2 linked regions of the Chelatococcus sp. YT9 genome follow. The protein of the gene in region 1 interacts with the protein of each later gene in a pairwise test. Links are inferred from orthologs where the notes say so. Each region holds a gene or a part of one and is shown in the gene's direction. Other genes may lie near its edges. The genes, in order: KIO76_RS09655 and KIO76_RS06440.

Region 1 (2,869 bases):
TGGATGGTCTCGGCTTCCTCGCGCATGCGCGCATCCCGCACGAGAGACTGCATCACCTGAATGGCGAGCGCCAGCAGCGACGGCGAAACGATGATCACCCGGGCGCGATGGGCGCGCGCCACGACATCCTCGAAATGCTCCTGCAGGTCTGCATAGATCGCCTCCGACGGCACGAACAGCAGCGCCAGATCCTGCGTCTCGCCAGGCACGAGATATTTCTCGGCAATATCCTTCACATGGGTCGCCACGTCAGTCTTGACCCGCGCCGCCGCCGTGCGGCGCATCTCGTCGCTGGTGGCCCCACGAAACGCGAGAAAGCTCTCCAGCGGAAACTTGGCATCGATGACGAGGGGATGATCACCCGGCAGGCGGATCAGGCAGTCCGGCCTGCGGCCGTTGCGCAACGTCGCCTGAAAGGCATAGTGCCCGGCCGGGAGACCATCGCGGACGATCGTCTCCATGCGCCCCTGACCATAGGCACCACGTGCCTGCTTGTTGGCTAGGATATCCTTGAGACCGACTACTTCGCCGGTCAGGTTGGTGAGGTTCTTCTGGGCCGCGTCGATCACTGCGAGACGCTCGTTAAGGCGTGCGATATGCTCACCTGTCGTTCGCGACGAAACCTCGAGCCCCTGCCCAACGCGATGCTGGAGGCCGTCCAGCCGTTCGGCAACGAAGCGGGCAAAATCCTGCTGGCGCGACCCGAAGATCTCGGCGATCGTCTGCAGCCGGCCCGTCATCTCCGCCTGGATGCGATTGAGCTCAGCGACCTTGTCGTCCATCTCCCGCGCCCGCTCGGCCGCCTCAGCGGCTTCGATCCGGCGCTCACGATTGGTGCGCGCGATGAAAACAGCGAGCAAAAGCAGAATAACCACCGCTGCGCCCGCCGCGCCGACAATGATTTCGCCTGCGGTGAGCGGATATCCTGCCAGGTTCAACAGGGTCTGATTCATCGGAGAACTGAGACTCGCCTCACCATCAATGCGAACAAAAGAAGAACACATTGACCCTTGCGGCGCAAGTGATTATGTGGCTGTTACACTGTCGTTTTCAGGCCTCGACAGCATCGTCCCACAGCTTCCTGTAAAAGGCCCTGCAAGTCTGCGCCATGGCTATAAAACCTATCGTCCTTATCCCAGACCAGCGGCTCAAGACCGCATCCGAGCCTGTGACGGAGATCACCGACGAGATCCGCACGCTTGCCGCCGACATGCTGGAAACGATGTACGACGCGCCAGGAATCGGTCTGGCAGCCGTGCAGATCGGGGTCATGAAGCGTCTGCTCGTCATCGACGTTGCCGGAAAGGATGAGCCGCGCGCGCCGATGGTGGTGATCAATCCCGAGATCACGTGGGAATCCGACGAAGAGTTCAGCATTCACGAGGAAGGCTGCCTTTCGATTCCCGACTATTACGAGGAAGTGGAGCGCCCGGCAAAAATCCGCGTGCGCTATATGGACCTCGACGGCAAGACCCAGGAGATCGAGGCCGAGGGCATACTCGCGACCTGCCTGCAACACGAGATCGACCATCTCGACGGGGTTCTCTTCATCGACTACCTGTCTAAGCTGAAGCGCGACCGGGTGATGAAGAAATTCACCAAGGCTGCGAAGCGCGAAGCCGTGGGTTAAGGCCACCCGGCGGTTGGCGCCGCCGTGGTCATTCCGGAGCAAGCCGGAGGCTTGAGCCCCGAATCCATGAACACGTCGGGACCCTACAATACGCCATCCGTGGTGCTGGATCCCCTTCCCGGCGCTGCGCGCGCCGGGGATGACACCCCTTCGGAGAACGCTTCCCCCCTGTGTTTGTCTTGGCCTCTTTGTCAGGGACCGTTGTCATGGCCGAGCTTGTCCCGGCCATCCCGACGGGTGAGGCGGCGCACTGCCACGCCGCATTGTACCCTCACGCCCTGAGCCGCTCCGCATGCCACTTCAGGTGATCCGCGATGAAGGTCGCGATGAAGAAATAGGAGTGGTCGTAGCCCTCCTGCCGGCGCAGCGTCAGCGCAATGCCCGCCTTCGCGCAGGCCGCCTCAAGAAGCTCCGGCTTGAGCTGATTCGCAAGGAACCCGTCCGCGGTACCCTGATCGACCAGGAGATCCGCGACGCGGGCGCCGTCCTCGATCAAGGCGCAAGCGTCATAGGCGCGCCACGCGGCCTTGTCCGGGCCGAGATAGCCGCCCAAGGCCTTCTCGCCCCACGGGCAGTTCATCGGCGAGACGATCGGCGCGAAGGCCGAGACGGCCTTGAACCGGCCTGGGTTTTTCAGGGCGAGCGTCAAGGCGCCGTGCCCGCCCATGGAATGGCCAGTGATGCCCTGCCGCGTCCCATCGACCGGCAGCTCCGCGCCGACGAGCTCCGGCAGTTCCCGGCCGATGTAGCTCGCCATGCGGTAGTTGCGCGCATATGGCGCAACGGTGGCATCGACATAGAAGCCCGCGCCGAGGCCGAAGTCATAGGCGCCGTCGGGATCATCCGGCACGCCTTCGCCGCGCGGGCTGGTGTCGGGCGCGATCACCATGAGCCCGAGTTCCGCAGCCACGCGCTGGGCGCCGGCCTTCACGGTGAAGTTCTCCTCCGTGCAGGTGAGGCCCGAGAGGAACCACACCACCGGCACCTTGCCCGCGGCCGCCTGCGGCGGCACGAAGGCGGAAAAGCGCATGTCCGTGCCGGTCTCGGTGGAGCGATGCTTGTAGACGCGCTGCTCGCCCCCGAAGGAGCGCGCGCTGGAGACGAGTTCGAGCGTCATCGCGAATTCCCGTCAGTACACGACGACGGAGCGGATGGACTTGCCCTCATGCATCAGGTCGAAGGCCGTGTTGATTTCATCGAGCGGCATGGTGTGGGTGATCAGGTCGTCGATGTTGATCT
Region 2 (15,723 bases), 710 kb from region 1 along the record:
ACCGCTCGCCCGTGCGCGGAGGGGTGGGGGCTGGGATCTCACGAAGCTCAGCCTCGCCTGAAGCCGGCGCTCGCAACCATGAGATCGTGGGTATAGGCGGTGCTGATCTGGCGGGCGGCGAGATCCTGGGCCGAAATTTCCTCCACCGCCTGCCCCTTCTGCATGACAAGCAGCCGGTCGCACATATGGGTGACCACAGCGAGGTCATGGCTGACGAGCACGTAGGTCAGCCGGCGCTCGCGTCTGAGCTGCTCCAGCAGATTGAGGACTTCGGCCTGCACGGAGGCATCGAGGGCAGAGGTCGGCTCGTCCAGGAGCAGCACCTCCGGTTCCAGAAGGAGCGCCCGCGCAATGGCGACGCGCTGGCGCTGGCCGCCGGACAGCTGGTGCGGATAGCGGAAGCGAAAGCCTTTTCCCAGCCCCACCTCGTCGAGCGCGCGGGCGATGCGGCGTTCGCCGTCGCCGATGCCGTGGATGGCGAGCGGTTCGGCAAGGGCCCTGTCAATGGTCTGGCGGGGATGCAATGAGCCGTAAGGGTCCTGAAACACCATCTGGACATGGCGGTAGAAGGCCTTGCCGCGTGGATGCGCGACGGGCTTGCCGTCGAGCAGAATGGCGCCGCCACTCACCGGCGCGAGCCCGACGATGGCCCGCAGTACTGTCGATTTGCCCGAGCCCGACTCCCCGACGAGCCCGAAGGACGAACCCGCCGGCACGCTGAAGGAAACACCATCGACTGCCGCGAAATCCTCGAAATAGACAGTGAGGTTGCTGATGGTGAGGGCGTCGGTCATTGCGCCCACTCCGGCCGCCTGTCGAGCACCGGCAGGGGGTGGCGGTCATCGCCGATCTTCGGCAGGCAGTTGATGAGCCCGCGGGTGTAGGGATGCGTGGCCTCACTGAGCCGATTGGCGGCGATCTCCTCGACGATCCGCCCGCGATACATCACGAGGACGCGGTCGCAGAAGGAGGAGACGAGCCGGAGATCGTGGGAAATGAAGATGAGCCCCATCCCGCGCTCGCTGACCAGCCGGTCGAGAATACCGAGAACCTGCAGCTGCACGGTGACATCGAGCGCGGAGGTCGGCTCATCGGCGATCAGAAGCTCCGGGTCGGCTATCAGCATCATGGCTATCATGGCGCGCTGGCCCATGCCGCCGGACACCTCATGCGGATAGAGCCCGAAAATGCGCTCGGGATCACGGATCTGCACCGCGGCTAGCATTTCCAACGCGCGGTCGCGCGCGACCGCGCGCGTCACATCGCTGTGGGCGCGCAGGGTCTCTGTGATCTGCTGGCCGATGGTCATGACGGGATTGAGCGAATATTTCGGGTCCTGCAGGATCATCGCGATACGCTCGCCGCGGAAGGCGCGCCGCTCGCGCGCTGAAAGCTCCATCAGGTCCGTTCCGGCGAAGGCGAGGCGTCTCGCGGTGATCTCGGCATGCGGCGGCGTCAGCCCCATGATGGCGCGACCCGTCTGGGATTTCCCTGAGCCGGATTCCCCAACGATGCCGAGTCTTTCCCGCCCCAGGGTGAAGGAGACCCCACGCACCGCCTCGACAGGACCATTGCGGCTTGGGAAGCTCACCCGCAGGTCCTCGACCTCGAGGAGCGGCTTGCTCAGTCGCGGATCCGCCGCATGGCCATCGCTCACAGGTCCGCCGCTCATTGGTCCGAGGCCTTGGGATCGAGCGCGTCGCGCAGGCCATCGCCGAGCAGGTTGAAGCCCAGGCTGACGATGAAGATTGCGGCGCCCGGCGCGGCGGCGACCCACCATTGATCGAGCACGAAACGCCGGCCGGAGGCGATCATCGCGCCCCATTCCGGCAGTGGCGGCTGAGCCCCGAGACCCAGGAAGCCGAGGCCCGCGGCCGTGAGGATGATGCCGGCCATGTCGAGGGTAACGCGGATGATCAAAGAGGACACGCACAGCGGCATGATGTGGCGGAGCACGATGCGCCAGGAGGATGCGCCCATCAGTTCAACGGCCGCGATGAATTCGCTGGAGCGGATGGTGAGCGTTTCGGCGCGAGCAATGCGGGCATATGGCGGCCATGAGGTGATGGCGATCGCGATGACCGCATTCTCGATTCCCGGGCCGAGCGCGGCAACGAACGCGAGCGCCAGAATGAGCTTCGGGAAGGCGAGGAAAATATCCGTGATGCGCATCAGGATGGCATCGACATAGCCGCCGGCATAGCCAGCGACGGTGCCGACGACAAGGCCGATGGGCGCGGCGATGATGGCGACCAGCACCACGACGAACAGCGTGATGCGCGAGCCGTAGACCACGCGCGAGAAGATGTCACGCGCCTGGTCGTCGGTCCCGAAGAGATGGGCGGCGCTTGGTGGCAACAGCCTTTCAGTGCGCAGGTCCCCCCCTTCCACCGGGGAATAGGGGGCGATCACGTCTGCGAAGATCGCGACCAGCACGAGGCCGAGCACGATCGCCAAGCCGACCATGGCCAATTTGTTGGCCGTGAAACGCTGCCAGCCGGCGAAGGCGCGGCCGAGGCGTGCTTGGCTGCGAGAGGCCGGCCGATCGCTGGTGAGCCATGCCCGCCAGTCCTGGGGCTGAGCCATATCCGTCATCGCATGTCTGTCATGATGAGATGTCGCTGCTCGCCGGCCTTCATCGCCGCTTCGTCCTTGGATCGAGGAAGCGATAGAGCAGGTCCGACAGGAGATTGAGCCCGATGAAGACCGAGCCGACCACGATGGTGCCGCCGAGCACCGCGTTCATGTCGGCATTCTGGAGCGAATTGGTGATGTAAAGTCCTAACCCTGGCCAGGCAAAGACGGATTCGGTCAGCACCGATCCTTCAAGCAGGCCGGCGTAGGACAGCACGATCACGGTCACGAGCGGTACGGCGGCGTTACGCAGGGCATGGCGCCAGATGACGCGCGCCTCGGAAATGCCCTTGGCACGGGCAGCGACGACATATTCCTGACTGAGCTCGTTCAGCATGAACGAGCGTGTCATGCGGCTGATATAGGCCAGCGAGAAATAGCCGAGCAGCGCCGAGGGCAGGATGAGATGGCCCGCGACGTTGCGGAACGCGTCCCATTCCCCTGCCATCGCCGTGTCGAGGAGCAGAATGCCGGTCACCGGCGTGATCGTGTATTCATAGATGATGTCGAAGCGGCCCGGTCCCTCCGTCCAGCCGAGGCGCGCATAGAAGACGAGCAGGGCCATCAGACCGAGCCAGAAGATCGGCACGGAATAGCCGACGAGCCCGATCACGCGCACGAGCTGGTCGGCAAGGCTTCCGCGCCTGACGGCCGCAAGCACGCCGAGCGGAATGCCGAAGACAGCGCCGATGAGTGTGCCGAGCGTCGCGAGCTCGAGCGTGGCCGGAAAGACGCGCCGGATATCGTCGATCACGCGGTTCGATGTCAGCACCGATGTGCCGAGGTCTCCTGTCAGCACGTTGCGGACGTAGATGACGAACTGCTCGATGAGCGGCTTGTTGAGACCGAGCTCCTCCCGGGTGCGTTCGACCACATGGGTGGGCGCGCGGTCACCCACGATGGCGAGCACGGGATCGACGGGAATGACCCGTCCGATGAAGAACGTGACCGCCAGTAGGCCGAGATAGGTCAGAACGACGATGACGAGGAAGCGCCCGACGCTGGATGCGGCCGCTAATGAACGGGATCTCGCGCGAGGCCGGGTGGGCTTGATGCCACCCGGCCGGGGCGTCTCAGTGACGACCATGACGCGCCGTCAGCTCTTGGAAGCCTTGAAGGTGTAGGTCGTGTCCGAGGTGGGTCCGAGCTTGAAATCCTTGACGTCCTTGCGCACGCCCGCCGTCTCGATCATCTGGAAGATGATGACATAGGGGCTCGTCGCGAGCACATCCTTCTGCATGTCCTTGTACAGCTGAGCGCGTTTTTCGGTGTCGCGTTCCAGGACGGCCGCATCGGCCTTCTTCGTCAATTCCGGAATATCCCAATCATTGCGCCAAGCCAGGGTCTTGGAGGAGGCGTTGTCGGAGTTGTCCGGATTGCGGGCAAAGGTATCGGCATTCGTATGTGGGTCCCAATAGTCCGCCCCCCATTGACCGATGTAGAGGTCATGATTGCGGGCACGATATTTGGTGAGCGTCTGTTTGCCGTCTCCGGGAATGATTTCCATCTTGATGCCGGCCTGGGCGAAGCTGCGCTGCACCGCTTCGGCTATGCCCGTCACCGGTTGGGTGTTGCGCACATCCATGGTGATAGTGAACCCGTCCTTCAGGCCTGCTTTGGCCAGAAGCTCCTTGGCCTTGGCGACATCGAGCTTATAGGGCTTCTCATCGGAGGCGCCGAGCAGGCCCTTCGGCAGGAAGGTCTGATGGATCTCGCCGATGCCCTTGATGAAGGTCTTGCCGATCGCGTCATAGTCGACGAGATACTTCATGGCCTCCCGGACCTCAGGCTTGGCCAGCGTGGGGTTCTTCTGGTTGAGGCTGAAGTAGTAGATCGTGCCCTTCGGCGTATTGGTGACACTCACATCGGCATTCTTGGCGACGGCGTCGAGATCCCCGGGCTCCAGATTGCGCGCGATGTCGACATCGCCTTTTTCCAGGAGCAGTCGCTGGGTGGCGCTCTCTTTCACGTGGCGGTAGATGACGCGCGGCAGCTTGGATTTTTCGCCGTAATAGTTGTCGTTGCGCTCCATGGCGAGGATTTCGTTGGCGCGCCAGTCGCGGATCTTCAGCGGGCCGGACCCGGCATAGTGTGTCTTCAACCAGCCATAGCCCAGGTCGCCGTCCTTGGCGTTGGCCTCGACGAGCTTCTTGTCGATGATCGCCGCAACATTGGCGGTGAGGCAATTCAGGACGAAGCTTGGCGCGTAGGGCTTGTCGGTCTCGAGGGTCACGGTCAGGTCATCGACCTTCTTGACCTTGCTATCGACGTTGTCCTTAGACCATCCAAGCTGGGTGAGGATGAAGGCCGGCGTCTTGTCGAGCTTGACGGCCCGTTGCAGCGAATAGACGACGTCGTCGGCCGTCAGCGGGTTGCCGGATGCAAATTTCAGGTTCGGCTTCAGCTTGAAAGTATAGAGCTTGCCGTCGTCCGAGACTGTCCAGGAATCGGCGATGTCGCCGTAAAGCTTGGACGGATCGTTGATATCGAAGCGCACAAGCCGATCATAGGTATTGCCCATGATCTCACCGGCGCTGATCTCGAACGATTCAGCCGGGTCGAGCGTGATGATGTCGTCGATTGCCCAAGCCAGCACAAGCGTATCTTTTGGGGTGGCGGCTGCGACAGGTGACACGCTGGCCAGCAATCCCGCCATGAGCCCCGCCATGGCACCGGCCATCGCGGCGCTCTTCCAGTTTTTGCGCATCATGATCATGATTATTTCCCCTCGCTTTGACGGTAGTCGCCTCGCTGCATTGAACATCAATGCCATATGCGCTCATTGTCAAAAACGATCCCGGACGATCTGTATTTGCGTTGCGCGGGAATACTTGCGCGTTCCGGCAAGATAGAGGTGACATCTGATGATATCATTCTGTCCTATCGAAAGTCCTCGGGCGTCTTGTCGAAAGATACGCAAATAGGGCATCCCTCAACGTTGGAGCGAGACGTTGATCAAATTTCCGTAATACTAAAGACTAACGAGCGTTCCCTTAGTATATCCGCTGCATGCATTGCTGCACGCAACTGTTCTGAGGCGATCGTAACCGTTGGTGTATCGTTGTCAAACGGTACGCGGAACGCGCCAGAAGGCGCCCGTGCCTCTTCACATGCCATGATGCAATTTCAGGCAACAGAGCCGCTTCGCTGTCGGTCTCCCGCGCAGGCGAGCAGCCGTCGCGTTTGCACGCTGCTGCGTGCGCATGTGGCACGGCCCGGCGGTCGGGTCAGGAGCGACGCTGCGGCAATTTCGCGGGCGCGGCCGGTTGGGCGGCGCAACCCGGGCGCCTCTTGGTCTCGGATGCAGCCAAGTGCTGGTTGAGCGCCGCGTCACTCGCCGCGAACCCCGTGCCGTCGATCAGACAGGCCAGCGTGTCGCCCTCGATCGGGTGATCGGCAGCCCCGCAGGCCCAGCCTGATATGCTCAAGCTGCTGTCGGCGCTGCGATTGCGGAACACGAGGCAGTCGCGGCGCAGCGTTCCATTGGTCAAGACGCCGTTGGCCATCTCCGTGGGGCCGAATTTCGTTGAGCGAACGGCCGGAACATCCGTTCGGATCACGCCGATGCCGGCTTCGGCCGCCTGGCGCGCGGCGTCGACGAAGAATGTTGGAGCGGCCTGCGCCTCCTCGCCCTGCCGGTAGAAGGACATGAAGACGTAAAGGCCCTCGGTGAAGCGCCCGAAAACCGTGATGTCCCGCTGCCCGCCAAGCCCGTGCTGCCAAGTTTCATAGGCAACGTCGACGGTCTTGAGCGCGGATGCCGGATTGACGACCGTGATTGCCGGTTTCGCCAGCCGAACCCATATGGGAAGCGCCTGCCCCAGAGCATCGACCGCCGGGGTCGGCTTTATCGTGTAGTCGAGCGGGGCGTTGCGCTCTTCCCGCACGTCGGGAGTGGCCGGCGGCTCGAGCAACTTGTGCGTAAGGAGCGCCCCGCCGGCCGCGGCCAGAAGCCCGAGCGCGACCAGCCCTGCACTGATGCGATTGCTTTTGGGCGCCGCGCGACGGACCTGGCGATCGGGTGTTGCCCTGATATGCACACGATGATGCGAGATACCCGCGTGATCAGGCTTGCCCGCGTGCTTCTTCGTGCTCTGGCGGTGCAGAGTCTTGTAGGGCGATCCTTTCGGCGCGGCGCGTTTGCCGGAGATGGCGTCAGCCAGCCGGGTGAATTCCGAATCCTCGTCCCAATTCGTATCGCCGTAACGAGAATTCATAGCGTGATCGAGATCCGTTGCTGTTGGTCCGGACGCGATAGCCGGGCGTGACCGCCCACTCATGCCACATCGACGCCACGACTTTGGACCCCCAACGTTGTTCACCCGTTATTGGTGCCCGCCTTTTTCCACGAAGGGTGAACAAAGGATTGCGGATATCCCGATACGGATTGAGCGCTCCGCCGGGTTCGAGCGCTAGTGGCATGTTGTGCAATCCACTCGTGATTTAGTGCGCTCCGTCGGCCGCTTTCGCATCTGCCCCCTTGACAGGAGCCTCCGTCTGATGTTGCTCACTCCCAGACTTGAGCCGGATTGCGACGGAACAGCCATGGTGGCGCTTCACACCACGACGAAACGGAAAACCGTCACGACGGTCGCGAAAGCGACCGGCTGAGCCTCCGCTCGTTCCCCGTTCTCTCTCCCGCGGGGCGAGAGGACGGTGCCGCAAGGCGCCATAGGTGACGGGGAGAGAAGCGCAACAGGAGATGATGATGGGGTTCAAGGTCGCCGTGGTCGGCGCCACGGGCAACGTAGGCCGTGAGATGATGGAGATCCTCGCCGATCGGGCCTTTCCCGCCGACGAGGTCGTTGCTCTCGCGTCACGTCGCAGCATCGGTCAGGAGGTCTCCTTCGGTGACAAGACACTGAAGGTGAAGGATCTCGAGACCTACGATTTCTCCGATATCGATATCTGCCTGATGTCGGCCGGTGGCGCCGTGTCGAAGGAATGGTCGCCGCGGATCGGCGCTCAGGGCGCGGTCGTCATCGACAATTCCTCGACGTGGCGCATGGACCCGGACGTGCCGCTGGTGGTGCCCGAGGTGAATGCCGAGGCGGTCGCCGGCTTCACGAAGAAGAACATCATCGCCAATCCCAACTGCTCGACCGCTCAGCTCGTCGTGGCACTCAAGCCCCTGCATGACCACGCGGTGATCAAGCGTGTCGTGGTGGCGACCTATCAGTCGGTCTCCGGCGCCGGTAAGGACGGCATGGACGAACTGTTCAACCAGACCCGTTCCATCTTCACCGCCGGCGAGCTCAAGACCACCAAGTTCACGAAGCGGATCGCCTTCAACCTGATCCCCCATATCGACGTGTTCATGGAGGACGGGTACACGAAGGAAGAGTGGAAGATGGTCGCGGAGACCAAGAAGATCCTCGACCCGAAGATCAAGCTGACCGCTACCGCGGTACGCGTGCCGGTTTTCATTTCCCATTCAGAAGCGGTCAATATCGAGTTCGAGAAGCCGATCACGGCCGATGAGGCCCGGGATATCCTGCGTTCGGCTCCTGGCTGTGTCGTGATCGACAAGCGCGAGGACGGCGGCTACATCACTCCTCATGAGGCTGCCGGCGAAGACGCGACCTACATCTCGCGCATTCGTGAGGATGGCACTGTCGAGAATGGCCTCGCCATGTGGGTCGTGTCGGACAATCTCCGCAAGGGTGCGGCGCTCAACGCGGTGCAGATCGCCGAGGCCCTGGTGAACCGTAAGCTGATCACGCCGAAGGCCAAGGCGGCGTAACCTCGCGCAACAGAGCGGTCATAGGAAAAGGCGCGGCTTCATGGCCGCGCTTTTGCTTTGTGGCGTGAGCTCGCGATAGGCGGCCGGGGATCACCGGCAGTCGAACAACGAGGCTCTGCCGGGGTGGTCCGGAAAAACGGCCTCAAAGACGCCAGTTGCGGGGTCCCGCACGAGAAGCTGTCCGCTCGCCACGCCGAAATAGGCGCCATGCAGCTGGAGCCGGCCCTGGTTCACCAGGATCTCGATGCAGGGGAAGGTCATGAGATTGGCGAGGCTCATCTCGATCGCGGCATGCTCGAGCTTTGTCAGATAGGAGCTGCGGTCCCCGGCGGGACTGCCGAGCTTCTCTGCGGCGGGCGCGATAAGGGCCATCCATTTGCCAATGAAATTACCCGGTGACAAGGGTTCGGCGTCATCAGCGAAGGCGCGGATGCCACCACAGCTCGCATGGCCGAGCACAACGATGTGCTTGACCTTGAGCGCCTGCACCGCGAATTCGAGCGCGGCGCTGGTCCCATGGAAGTCGCCTCCGGTCTCGTAAGGAGGTACCAGATTGGCCACATTGCGGGCGACGAAGAGCTCGCCGGGGCTGGCGTCGAAGATCACCTCGGGTGATACACGCGAATCGCAGCAGCCGATGACCATGACCTCCGGCTTCTGTCCCTTTTCCGCCAACTGCTTGTAGCGGCTGCGCTCGCTGGGAAAACGGCTATCGAGAAAAGCCCGATAGCCTGCCGTGAGTTGCTCCGGAAACATTGGGGTCTCCCTGTTACGCAAACCGTGTTGCCGGCCGACGCCGGCATCGGCCACCCGGGTCAGTGGCGAAAATGGCGATGGCGGGTGAACACCATTGCGAGTCCGGCTCCATCGGCGGCCTTGATCACCTCGTCGTCGCGCATCGAGCCTCCGGGCTGGATCACGGCCGTGGCCCCCGCCTCAGCCGCTGCCAGAAGCCCATCGGCAAAGGGGAAGAAGGCGTCGGACGCGACGACGGAACCTTCGGCCAATGAGCGCGGCAAGCCGGCGGTACGGGCTGCCTCGGCAGCTTTCCAGGCCGCGATGCGCGAGGAGTCGACGCGGCTCATCTGGCCTGCGCCGACACCGACGGTCGCGCCGCCTTTGGCATAAACGATGGCGTTCGACTTCACGTGCTTCGCGACTCGGAAGGCGAAGATCAGATCGGCGCGTTCGGCCTCCGTTGGCGCGCGCTTCGTCACGACCTCGAGCGGCATGTCGTCGATGACGGCGTTATCGCGCGCCTGGACAAGGAACCCCCCTCCCACGGTTTTGAAGCCGAGGCCCGGCGCGCGCGGATCCGGCAGGCCGCCGGTCAGGAGAAGCCTCAGGTTCTTCTTGGCGGCGACCAATGCAATCGCCTCCTCGCTCGCGTCGGGGGCGATGATGACTTCAGTGAAGATCTCGACAATCTTGCGGGCTGCGTCGGCATCCAAGGTCTGGTTGAGGGCGACGATGCCGCCGAAGGCGGAGACGGGGTCGCAGGCCAGCGCCTTCTCATAAGCCTCGAGCAGGGAAGATCCCTCGGCCACGCCGCAGGGATTGGCATGTTTCACGATGACGACGGCGGACGTGCGCGCGGGGTCGAATTCCGCGACGCATTCGAAGGCCGCATCGGTGTCGTTGATGTTGTTGTAGGAAAGCTGCTTGCCCTGGAGCTGGCGGGCAGTGGCGACGCCGGGCCTCGCTTCCGCCGTACGGTAGAACGCCCCCGGCTGATGGGGGTTTTCGCCGTAGCGCATGGGCTGGATCAGCGAACCGCCCAAGGCGCGGAAAGCCGGCGCTTCCTCGCCGATCTCACGGGCCAGCCAGTTGGAGATGGCAGCGTCATAGCTGGCGGTGCGGGCATAGGCCTTCTGGGCGAGACGGCGGCGCAACGGCAGGGTGGTGGACCCGTCGTGGGCGGCGAGCTCCTGCAGAACCGCCTCGTAGTCGGACGGTTCAACAACAACGGCGACATCCGTGTGGTTCTTGGCGGCGGCGCGGATCATGGCGGGGCCACCGATGTCGATGTTCTCGACGCAATCATCGAAGGAGCCGCCGCCCGCAAGCGTCGCCTCGAAGGGATAGAGGTTGACGACGAGCAGATCGATGGTCGCGATGCCGTGCGCAAGGAGCGCGGCCTGGTGGGAGGGATTTTCGCGGATTGCGAGAAGACCACCATGGACGGCAGGGTGAAGGGTCTTCACGCGGCCATCCATCATCTCGGGAAAACCGGTGACATCAGACACTTCCGTGACTGGCAGGCCTGCCTCGGCAATGGCCTTGTATGTGCCGCCGGTGGAAATTAGCGAGACGCCGTGTTCAATGAGGCTGCGGGCAAAATCGACGAGGCCGGTCTTGTCCGAAACCGAGAGAAGGGCACGTGTCAGGGGCTTTGGATGTTCAAGCATCGGCTTCCGTCGAGAATGTCGCTTCGCTCCACCTTAGATGTGGATGCGTCGCGATTAGCACGAAAGCGGCCTTCGGCAAAAGCTGCAGGATCGACGCGGGTTCGGCGCGCTGGTTCCCCTGAAAGGGGCGCTGCGGTCAGCTTTCGCTTTCCCCCTGCGGTCTGTGGCCGAGGTGCAGGAAGCGCCAACGCACCGATCGCGTCAAGCCGGCGTCAAGGGTCACGACGATTTGTGTCGTGCGCCTGATCCCATCCGAGGCGGCGAAAAACACGCTCTCTTCAAGGCTGAGTTCTCCCGCGTCCGCCTCGAAGCTCCAGCAATCCTGGTTCGGCAATACGAGGAAGATGCCTGGGCCATCGGCGATCCGCGAGGCGCGGACGGAGGGATGCAGATGGAACCGTAGCGTCGTGTCAGTCTCGCCGGGCCTCGCCGGCCCTTCCGAAATGAAGCTGTCCTCGCCTTCGAGCCTGTCGCCGTGTCCGCCCAGATCGAGCCGGCGCTCGTGGATCACTCCGAAGCGGCTGAGATAGCCATCGTGCGAGGCCTTGATGCTGATGCCGTCCGGGAGGGTCTCTCGCGTTGCTGGAACGTGGCGCGGTCCTGACAGCACAGGGGTGCCGATGAAGCGGCTGAGCCACCAGCCGACCGTGTTGCCGCTGGTAGCGCCTGCAAAATGGCAGGACGACACGTCGCCCATGGTGACGGTGGAGTGAGCCGCTGTGGAGCGCGCAGCGAATGCCGACGGGCCGGTGCCAGGGCGCGGTGCTCCGCAATTCACCACGAGACGGTACGCCCCGACTGACATTTCGAAGGACAGGCAGCCAGCGTGGGCCTCACGCGAGAATTCAGCGGGGGGCGGTGTGCCGACATCCATCAAGACGATCGCCTCTCCGGCTTCGAGACGTTCGTAGCCAGAGTGCGGTGCATGTTCCATCGCCTTGGCGCGCACGTCGTCATAGGCGAGGAGGGTCGCGATGAGGTCCGGCTTTGTGAGACCCATGCCGTTGAACAGGCCTAGCGATCCTTCGCCATGCCGGAACATGCGCAGTACGGGCATCATCCGATCAATGGCGCCGATGAGCGCCGGCGGCGGTTCAGCACCCCTCGCCGCGTACGTCTGGCTCAACGGCAGCAGATCGGTCAGGAGCTCCACCACGACGCGTGGATTGCGACTGATATGGCCGCCATCGGGCAGCACCTGGCGGTTCAACTCGTCGGTCAGCAGGCGGTTCGCCTGCCGTAGCACCCGGCTCGGGCCGTTCAGGCAGAGCCCGGCGTAGGCCAGCGCGACGGCTGCGATAAGCCTGTCGTTACCTCGCAATCCGCCGGCGACCGAAAGCTGGAGCTGAACGGCGGTCCGGCCGAGGGTGCGCGTGAACCGCCGGTAGAAGCCGCGGTCAGCGCCGTCGAGCACGAGTGGGGAGTGATCGAGGAGCGAGATGAGCCGGCGCGCGGCGACGCGTGGCTTGGTTGCGATGCCGTGGCGCGAGGTGGCGTGATTGAAGAAATCATCGACCAGGGCGCGCGCATTGGCGCGCGACAGCGCCGAATCCGCGGCCCGTAGATGTCGTAGCCAGCCAAAGCCATAAAGAGCCTCCGCCCAAGCGCGGCTCGGCGGCTCCTCGTTGAACGGGGATGATCCGCGCGTATTCACAACCCGGCCGGCGAGAGCGTAATAGCCGGAGTAAATGTCACCCGCGACGGTCGGATCCGCGGTCCGCAGGTCCTGGGGCACGATGAGAATGCGATCCGGCGCGAAACGATGCAGGGAAAAAACGCTGCGCCATGCGCTGACGGCACAATAGCGCAGGCGTCGCCAGCCCTCGCCAAGGGCGAGCCCGTAAAGACGCCAACGGTCGGTTCCTGGGGACGCGACCGTTTTTGTCTTCTGTACTTCAGCTCTCCTCACGGCAACTGCGTCCACTCATCCCGTCCCGTATCAACCGACCGGTCGATGCGCATGACCGCTCAGTGCTCCAGCACCGTTACCAATCGGCGAAGATAGCGGGCAGAAGTTAACGTTTCAGTTGCCCTCGTTTCAGGTGTCACTCCGCCGCAAACGGGCGGCGTAGAAGCCATCAAAGCCATCGACGACGGTTCCATCGGCCAATGTGACGCTTGCGCTGGGAAGGCTGCGGAAGTCGCCGTCACGCGTGATGAGATGATCGACACCGCCGACCTCGGCCGCTGCGATGGCCTCGCGACGGAATTCCGGATGCCGGGCGAGGAATGCACTGGTCTGTGCTTCACCTTCCTCGGGCTCAAGGGAGCAGGTGCAATAGACGAGCACGCCTCTGGGTTTGACCAGGCTGGCCGCATGGTCCAGCAACTGCTGCTGGATCAAAGCCAGCGCCGCAATATCCTCCGGGCGCTTTGTCCAGGCCACATCAGGATGGCGGCGAATAGTGCCGGTCGCGCTGCACGGCGCGTCGAGCAGGACGGCATCGGCGGGCGGGTGCTGAAAGGTGCCCGCGTCCGCCCTCCGACAGGCCGCAGTGAGCCTGAGCCGCTTCATGTTCTCCTTGAGGCGCTCCAGCCTCGCTTCAGCTCTGTCCACGGCGGTGACGTCGGCGCCGGCGGCTGCGAGCTGAGCCGTCTTGCCGCCCGGCGCGGCGCAGAGATCGAGCACTGTCTCGCCAGGCCGGACGCGAAGGAGCCGAGCCGGAACGGCGGCCGCGGCATCCTGCACCCACCAGGCGCCCTCGGCATAGCCGGGCAGTTCCGCCACAGGCGTTCGCGTCGTCAGGCGGATCGATCCGGTTGGAAGGAGGAGGCCGCCGAGCTGTTCCGCCCAATGCGGCGCGTCGGCTTTCACGGTGATGTCGATCGAGGGCTCTCGCCCGTGCGCAGCCGCGATCTGCCGTGCTGTCGCCTCGCCGTACGCGTCGCTCCAGCGGGAGCGCAGCCACGTCGGCGTATCGACATCGAAAGGATCTGTCGCGGCCAGGATCGCCTCACGGTCGGCTGCGATACGGCGCAGCACGGCGTTGACCAGCTTGGCATAGGGAAAAGCGCGCTTGTCGCCGCGGGCAAGGTCCACCGCTGTGGTCACAGCCGCGTGATCCGGTACGTCGAGCAGCAGCAACTGGGCCGCCCCGACGAGCAGGATGGCCTCAAGCGCGCCGGAGTTGCGCGGCAGGCCCTTCTGCAGACGGTCGCCTATCGCCTTGCGCAGGGTGCCGAGACGGCGAAGGGCGGCGGTCGTAATGGCGCGCGCCAAAGCCCTGTCGCGCAGATCGAGCTCGACGCCAGCGGGCCTGCTATCCCGTGAAGCGGCACGGCGTGCTGCGGTGCCGTCAAACAGATCTTCCAAGCCCTCGCTATGGCCCAGGATGCGAGTCAACGCCGCCGCGGCCATGCGACGCGCGGCGAGTCCAGGCGGATCATCCCGCCGTGATCGGCCGCGGTGTGCCGGAACCGAGGGTTTCAACTGGGCCGATCCCCTGTGGCAGGACCTGTCATGGGCTTAAACTCTGAAGAACTTCGGGCGACAGGCTGGCGCGACAATCCGGATCGAGGAAGCGGCGGGCGCGCCAGGCCATGCCATCAGCACGCCTTTTCCGCGAAGCGATGGCATTTGTCGACATTTAATCACGCGGGATCGCGATGGTTGCCCTGCGCGCACGCCTTCGCGCCGGCTTAACCCCAGGGGCCGCTGCGCGGGCGTGATCTGCTCCCCCAGGGGCCCGCGGCGCGCTGGGCGCCTCCGAGGAAGGAGGATGAGCGCGGCGGTGTCACGCCCATGCTGTGGGCAAGCTGCTTAAGTGCGGCGATCCGGTTTTCCGTGGCCGGATGAGTGGAGAACAGATTATCCATCGCGCGCCCGGACAGAGGATTGATGATGAACATCGGCGCGGTGGCCGGATGGCTCTCGGCGTCCTCGTTCGGGATATGGGCAACACCCTGGGAAATCTTGGCGAGAGCGGTGGAGAGCCACAAGGGATTGCCGCAGAATTCCGCCCCCATCCGATCGGCCTCATATTCGCGCGAGCGACTGACTGCCATCTGGATGATCATCGCCGCAATCGGCGCCAGCACGACGAGCAGAATGGTGCCAATCGTGCCTAGCCCGTTGTTGTTGCGGTTTCCGCCACCGAAGAACAGGCCGAACTGGGCGATCGAGGAGATCGCGCCGGCAATGGTGGCCGAGATCGTCATCGTCAACGTGTCGTGGTTCTTGATATGGGCGAGCTCATGGGCCATGACGCCGGCCAGTTCCTCGCGGCTCAGAATGCGCATGAGGCCCGTTGTCGCGGCCACGGCGGCATTCTCGGGGTTGCGGCCGGTCGCGAAGGCGTTGGGCTGGGGGTTGTCGATGATATAGACGCGCGGCATTGGCAGTCCGGCGCGCTCAGCGAGCTGGCGGACCATGCCGACGTATTCCGGCGCGGCGCGCTCGTCGACTTCCTGGGCGTTGTAAGCCGCCAGGGCGAGGCGATCCGAATTCCAATAGCTGAACAGATTCATGCCCGCCGCGAGCGCCAGGGCGATGAGAAGGCCAGCCGCGCCGCCGATGAGATAACCGACCACGCCGAACAGCGCCGTCAGTGCCGCAAGCAGCATACCGGTCTTCACGTAGTTCATCCGCACCCTCCACCGATCCCCAGTCAGCTCCGTCGAGCCTGGGTTCTACCTGCCATAAGGATATGGCATCCTTGGGATCGTGCTCTATATGTGGAGGAGGATAGCCCCTGCGTTCAAGAGCATGGAACGTCCATAAGTGGAGCAATTTCTGTGACTAGCCCCGACAAGCTGCCCTCCGGCATAGCCGGCGCCGGGTCGGTGGCGGAGACGCCGCGCAAGCCGCTTACTCCCGCCGCCCAACGCGCGCTGGCCGAAGCCGCCGAACGTCGCGCGGCGATCGACGCCCGTACCGCTGCGTTGACGGCCAACCGCGAAATCAACGGGCGCAACGGGCCGGAGCCCGTGCGCTATGAT

Evidence for each region.
Region 2: the proteins of KIO76_RS09655 (region 1) and KIO76_RS06440 interact in binary tests that used the Escherichia coli proteins (3 or more experiments, as listed by UniProt). The link is inferred for Chelatococcus sp. YT9 from one-to-one orthologs.

What each region holds. Positions count from the first base shown.
Region 1 is NZ_JAHBRW010000001.1:2,135,277-2,138,145, reverse strand. It holds KIO76_RS09655 (peptide deformylase), read left to right. Parts: upstream 1-1,108; coding sequence 1,109-1,630; downstream 1,631-2,869. Other genes in the region: KIO76_RS09645 (S-(hydroxymethyl)glutathione dehydrogenase/class III alcohol dehydrogenase), read right to left, coding at 2,760-2,869; fghA (S-formylglutathione hydrolase), read right to left, coding at 1,902-2,747; KIO76_RS09660 (DNA recombination protein RmuC), read right to left, coding at 1-953. UniProt on the Escherichia coli protein: Removes the formyl group from the N-terminal Met of newly synthesized proteins. Requires at least a dipeptide for an efficient rate of reaction. N-terminal L-methionine is a prerequisite for activity but the enzyme has broad specificity at other positions.
Region 2 is NZ_JAHBRW010000001.1:1,421,383-1,437,105, reverse strand. The notes cover bases 6,430-9,359. They hold KIO76_RS06440 (aspartate-semialdehyde dehydrogenase), read left to right. Parts: upstream 6,430-7,342; coding sequence 7,343-8,377; downstream 8,378-9,359. Other genes in these bases: purH (bifunctional phosphoribosylaminoimidazolecarboxamide formyltransferase/IMP cyclohydrolase), read right to left, coding at 9,193-9,359; KIO76_RS06435 (carbonic anhydrase), read right to left, coding at 8,468-9,133; KIO76_RS06445 (hypothetical protein), read right to left, coding at 6,430-6,851. Also shown: KIO76_RS06470 (ABC transporter ATP-binding protein), read right to left, coding at 48-794; KIO76_RS06465 (ABC transporter ATP-binding protein), read right to left, coding at 791-1,657; KIO76_RS06460 (ABC transporter permease), read right to left, coding at 1,669-2,586; KIO76_RS06455 (ABC transporter permease), read right to left, coding at 2,636-3,721; KIO76_RS06450 (ABC transporter substrate-binding protein), read right to left, coding at 3,731-5,350; more of KIO76_RS06445, read right to left, coding at 5,862-6,429; more of purH, read right to left, coding at 9,360-10,785; KIO76_RS31555 (heparinase II/III family protein), read right to left, coding at 10,922-12,709; KIO76_RS06420 (transcription antitermination factor NusB), read right to left, coding at 12,824-14,143; zinc metalloprotease HtpX, read right to left, coding at 14,425-15,369; KIO76_RS06410 (DUF1674 domain-containing protein), read left to right, coding at 15,520-15,723.